One region of the Clostridium sp. 001 genome, then DNA from elsewhere that is predicted to be linked to it. Evidence: a T-box and tRNA genes for the amino acid it is inferred to sense, from the RefSeq annotation. Region 1 holds a T-box; the other holds one or more tRNA genes.
What was found. A T-box is a leader RNA that pairs with one kind of tRNA and senses whether it is charged. The one in region 1 lies ahead of alaS (alanine--tRNA ligase), so its partner is inferred to be a tRNA-Ala.
Positions count from the first base shown of each region.

Region 2: it has a tRNA-Ala gene. The T-box ahead of alaS (alanine--tRNA ligase) is inferred to sense a tRNA for this amino acid. The anticodon was not compared.

Region 1 covers NZ_CP020473.1:3,694,727-3,697,823, forward strand. Annotated here, with positions in the region: gene B5S50_RS17250 (AI-2E family transporter) at 1-710, shown strand, start outside; T-box leader at 799-986, shown strand; gene alaS (alanine--tRNA ligase) at 1,075-3,097, shown strand, end outside.
Region 2 covers NZ_CP020473.1:2,184,991-2,188,087, reverse strand. Annotated here, with positions in the region: rRNA gene B5S50_RS10125 (23S ribosomal RNA) at 1-1,067, shown strand, start outside; rRNA gene rrf (5S ribosomal RNA) at 1,246-1,362, shown strand; tRNA gene B5S50_RS10115 (tRNA-Ile) at 1,368-1,444, shown strand; tRNA gene B5S50_RS10110 (tRNA-Ala) at 1,448-1,523, shown strand; tRNA gene B5S50_RS10105 (tRNA-Asn) at 1,578-1,652, shown strand; gene fusA (elongation factor G) at 2,038-3,097, shown strand, end outside.

The DNA of each region.
Region 1 (3,097 bases):
TAGACAAATTTTATGCAAAGCTAAAGTTAATCCAGGGCAATAGGACAATGCACTTATTAGTAAATAATTTAAATAGAAGGATTGACAGTGAAATTGCTTCTGTATTTGCTAAAATATTTGATTTCTTAATGAATATGGGAGAAAATATATTGTATTTAGTAGTTATACCAATAATAACTTATTATTTTTTAGCAGATGATAAATGTATAAATGAAAGTCTACTTTCGGCATTCCCAGTAAATAGTAGAAAACCTATTAAAAAAATATGCTGCCATGCAGATAAGATATTAGGACGATATATAGCAAGTCAGCTCATATTGAGTGCCCTTGTGGGAATAGCTACTTTTTTTATACTTATATTTTTAAAAGTGGAATTTCCTATAATATTATCTATATTAAATGCATTCTTTAATATAATACCTTATTTTGGACCTATATTTGGCGCTCTCCCGGCTATAGTTATAGCCCTTATAAAATCTCCAGAAACGGCTTTATGGACAGCGATATGGCTTTATCTCCTGCAGCAGATAGAAGGAAATATACTATCACCTAAGGTCACAGGAGATAGCATAGATATGCATCCTCTTATAGTCATTCTTTTATTAATAGTTGGAGGGAAAGTATCAGGATTTATTGGAATGGTATTAGCAGTACCTTTTGGAGTTGTAGTTAAAGTCATATATGAGGATCTGAATTACTATATGTTTTAGTGAGAATTTTTAATTAGTATAAGGTACTATAAAAGCCTACAATATTGACATAAAAGTGTATTTAAATTATAATTTGTATCATAATGGAATATAGGCAATGAATAGAAAAAGTAAATATTTTATTATACAAAGAGAGGGAGTGGATGGTGTAAACTTCTTATAATATATATTGAAGCTATCTATGAGTCATAACATATAATTTAAGAGATACAGGTTTTTTATTTTACATATCTGTTTAATTAGGGTGGTACCGCGGATTCAGCTTTCGTCCCTTTTCAGGGATGGGAGCTTTTTAATTAAAATTATTTTTTATATAATAAAATGGCAAAATTTGATTACATATGAGTGAAGAGGAGAGATACATATGGAAAAATTAGGATTAAATCAAATTAGAGAGATGTATTTAAGTTTTTTTGAAAAGAAGGGTCATTTGAGAATGCCAAGTTTTTCTTTAGTCCCCAATAATGATAAGAGCTTACTTCTTATAAATGCAGGAATGGCACCTCTTAAACCTTATTTTACAGGATTGAAGGTTCCACCTAGAAAAAGGGTGACTACCTGTCAGAAATGTATAAGGACAGGGGATATTGAAAATGTTGGAAAGACATCCAGACATGGTACCTTTTTTGAGATGCTTGGAAATTTTTCTTTTGGAGACTATTTTAAAGAAGAAGTAATTCCCTGGGCTTGGGAATTTACTACTGATGTTTTAAAAATTCCTAAAGATAAATTATATGTTACCATATATTTAGATGACGATGAAGCTTATGATATATGGGTGAAAAAGACGGACATAGATTCATCTAGAATATTCAGACTAGGAAAAGAAGATAATTTTTGGGAACATGGAGCAGGACCCTGTGGACCTTGTTCGGAGATTCATTATGACAGAGGCGAAGGAAAGATAACTACAGTAGATGAATTTGTAAAAGCAGGTGATAGTGATAGGGTAGTTGAATTTTGGAACTTGGTATTTACACAATTTGATAAAGATGAAGAAGGAAACTACAATAAGCTTTCTCATCCAAATATAGATACGGGTATGGGTCTTGAGAGAATGGCAACTATAATGCAGGGTAAGAACAGTATATTTGAAGTAGACACTATAAATTCCATATTAAAAGCAGTAAGCAATATGGCTGGTATAGAGTATGGTAAAAATGAAAAAAGTGATATGTCCATGAGAATAATAACAGATCATGTGAGAAGTGTTACATTTATGATAAGTGATGGAATACTTCCATCTAATGAAGGCCGCGGGTATGTGCTCAGAAGACTTTTAAGAAGGGCTGCAAAGCATGGAAAGTCCCTTGGCATTAAGGAAGGATTTTTGTATAAACTTACAGAAGTTGTCATAAACAATTCTTGCGGAAATTATTCTGAATTGAAGGAAAAAGAAGAGTATATAAAAAAGATTATAAAGCTAGAAGAGGAAAGATTTGATGAAACTATAGACAGTGGAATGCAAATTTTAAATGACTTTATATCTGACTTAAAGTCAAATAAAAATACTATACTTGAGGGTGAAAAGGCATTTAAATTATATGATACGTATGGTTTCCCTATAGAACTTACTCAAGAAATATTAGAAGAAAAAGGAATGACTGTAGATTTAGATGAATTCAATCAGAATATGAAAGATCAGAGGGAAAGAGCAAGATCTGCTAGAGCAGAGACCAATTATATGGGAGCAGAAAATACTGTATTAAATAAAATTCCTTTTGAAATAAGTACGCTATTTGAAGGATATGATAGATTAAAATCCAGTTCCAAAGTTAAATTAATGGTAAAAGACGAAGAATTTGTATCTGTTTTAAACGAAGGAGAAGAAGGAGTTATTATAACCTCCAATACGCCTTTTTATGCTGAAATGGGAGGCCAGGTAGGAGACAGGGGAACTGCATTTAGTGAAAACTTCAAAGGAGAAGTTTTAGATTGTAAGAAAAACCTAGCAGGAAAGGTACTACATTTTGTTAAAGTTATTTCAGGAAGTATAAATTTGGAGGATACAATTGAACTGAGTGTAGACGAGGATAGAAGAAATAATATAAGAAAAAATCATACTGCAACGCATCTATTAGATTCTGCTTTAAAACAAGTTTTAGGAGAACAGGTACATCAGTCTGGTTCTTATGTAGATGAATCTAGGCTAAGGTTTGATTTCAATCATTTTGAAGCTGTAAGCTATGAAAAATTAAGGAATATTGAAAACTTGGTAAATGAAAGTATAATGAAAGTTTATCCTGTAAAAACAACTATAATGTCCTTAGAGGAAGCCAAAGAAAGTGGTGCAATAGCACTTTTCGACAACAAATATAAAGATGAAGTAAGGGTAGTTTCCGTAGGAAATTTCAGCAAGGAACTTTGTGGAGGTACTCATGTAAGTA
Region 2 (3,097 bases), 1.5 Mb from region 1:
CTGCCCGGTGCTGGAAGGTTAAGGGGAAGACTTAGCGCAAGCGAAGGTCAGAACTTAAGCCCCAGTAAACGGCGGCCGTAACTATAACGGTCCTAAGGTAGCGAAATTCCTTGTCGGGTAAGTTCCGACCCGCACGAATGGCGTAATGATTTGAGCACTGTCTCGACAACAAATCCGGCGAAATTGAAGTGCAAGTGAAGATGCTTGCTACCCGCGATTGGACGGAAAGACCCCGTAGAGCTTTACTGCAGTTTAGCACTGAATTTCGGTATTGTCTGTACAGGATAGGTGGGAGACTAGGAAGTAGTGGCGCCAGCCATTACCGAGTCGATGTTGGGATACCACCCTGACAGTACTGGAATTCTAACCGGGCTCCATGAAACTGGAGACGGGACAATGTTAGGCGGGCAGTTTGACTGGGGCGGTCGCCTCCTAAAAAGTAACGGAGGCGTACAAAGGTTCCCTCAGAAGGGTTAGAAATTCTTCGAAGAGTGCAAAGGCAGAAGGGAGCTTGACTGCGACACAAACAAGTGGAGCAGGGACGAAAGTCGGGCTTAGTGATCCGGTGGTACCTCGTGGGAGGGCCATCGCTCAACGGATAAAAGCTACCTCGGGGATAACAGGCTGATCTCCCCCAAGAGTTCACATCGACGGGGAGGTTTGGCACCTCGATGTCGGCTCGTCGCATCCTGGGGCTGAAGTAGGTCCCAAGGGTTGGGCTGTTCGCCCATTAAAGCGGCACGCGAGCTGGGTTCAGAACGTCGTGAGACAGTTCGGTCCCTATCCGTCGCGGGCGCAGGAAATTTGAGAGGAGCTGTCCTTAGTACGAGAGGACCGGGATGGACCGACCGCTGGTGAACCAGTTGTTCCGCCAGGAGCATAGCTGGGTAGCCAAGTTGGGAAGGGATAAACGCTGAAAGCATCTAAGTGTGAAGCCCACCTCAAGATAAGATTTCCCATAGCGTAAGCTAGTAAGACCCCTCGAAGAACACGAGGAGATAGGTCAGAGGTGTAAGCAGGGTAACTTGTTAAGCTGACTGATACTAATAGGTCGAGGGCTTGACCAAATAAAAAACGAAAGAAAAAAATTTACTGTGCAATTTTGAGAGGACAGAGTTCTTCTTTAACTATAAAATTTTTATGGTTAAATTCATGTTTAGTATTGACAGTTGTTTAAAAGCACTGTATAATATAAAACTGTGATAAGAAAATTGATATAAGCTTATAGCAATTTTCAATAATAAATCTGGTGGTAATGACGTGAAGGTAACACCCCTTTCCATACCGAACAGGAAGGTTAAGCTTCACAGTGCCAATGGTACTGCAGGGGAGGCCCTGTGGGAGAGCAGGTCGCTGCCAGGTTATAAGGATCTTTAGCTCAGTTGGTTAGAGCAACCGGCTCATAACCGGTGGGTCCGGGGTTCGAGTCCCTGAAGGTCCACCATGCGGGGGTATAGCTCAGCTGGGAGAGCATCTGCCTTGCACGCAGAGGGTCAAGAGTTCGAATCTCTTTATCTCCACCAAAACGAGTAACATTTTGTTACTCGTTTTTTAAAGAAATACACTGCATAGATTGTTCCGTGGTAGCTCAATGGTTGAGCATTCGGCTGTTAACCGAAGGGTTGGAGGTTCGAGCCCTCTCCACGGAGCCATTTTTATTTTTTGAATTCATTTAATTAAGGCATTTGAAAGAAAATAACAAGTCAAAGATGCGACGAATATTTTTTATCAGACAAGGAGGAAGGTTCCGCAGATAGTGAATCTTATCTAAGGGTTCTACCGATGCAGTATGATAAAAAATAGGCTAGCATACTGATTAGTTATTTCTTTGAAAATGCCTAAAATAGATTAGTAAAAATAAACCAAAGGTAGCTCACCTTTGGTTTATTTTTTTATGGAGTGCATATTTTAGGCACTTGTTTTCATAGATAATAATATAAAAGCAAAATTATTTTGAAAATTTAATTAATTGTAGGAGGAATTTTAATTAGCAAATAGAATATATAATTAATCGAAAAGTAAGGGGAGGGATTGCTTATGAAAAAATATTCAGTAAATAATTTAAGAAATGTAGGATTTATTGGACATAGTGGTTCTGGTAAAACTACATTAACAGAAGCAATACTTTATTACACAAAAGTTGTTGATAGGTTTGGAAAAATTGAGGATGGAAGTACTGTTAGTGATTATGATATTGAAGAAAAAAAGAGAAAAATATCAATAGCTTCATCTTTAGCTTCTTGTGAATGGAAAAATACAAAGATAAATTTAGTTGATATGCCAGGATATTTTGATTTTATAGGAGAAACTATGGAAGGATTGAGAGCAGTTGATGTAGCTATAATTGTTTTATCAAGTGTATCTGGAATCCAAGTGGGAGCTGAGAAATCTTGGAGTGGTGTCAATAAAAGTAAACTTCCTAGAGCTTTTTATATAAATAAGTTGGATAGAGAAAATTCAGATTTTGATAAAACATTGGCAGAATTAAAAGAAAAGTTTGGTATGTCTGTAGTACCAATTCAATATCCTATAGGAAAGGAAAATAATTTTAAAGGAATTGTAAACGTTATTTCAGGAAAAGCTAATATAGTGAATAATAAGAACATAGTAGAAGAAACTACTATACCAAAAGATATTTTAGATAAAATCACAAAATGTAGGAATATGGTTATGGAAGCTGTGGCAGAAACAGATGAGGAACTTTTAGATAAATATTTTAGTGAGGGTACTTTAAGTGATGAAGACATTTATAAAGGATTAATAAGAGCTTGCTCAAAAGGTGAAATTACACCTGTAATGTGTGGCTCTGCTGTAAATGGAATAGGAATAGATACTTTATTAGAAGATATAATTCAATGTTTCCCATCTCCTGAAGCTTCAGAAGTAATTAATGTTAATTTAGAACAAAAATCACAGGTTGTAGTTAAAGCAGATGAAAATAGTCCTTTTTCAGCTTTTGTTTTTAAAACTATAGCTGATCCTTTTGTAGGTAAGTTATCTTTATTTAGAGTCATGACTGGTAAGCTCAAATCAGATATGACAGTATATAATGTGAAAAAAGATAAAAGTGAAAAAATAGGAACCTTATATTTTTTAA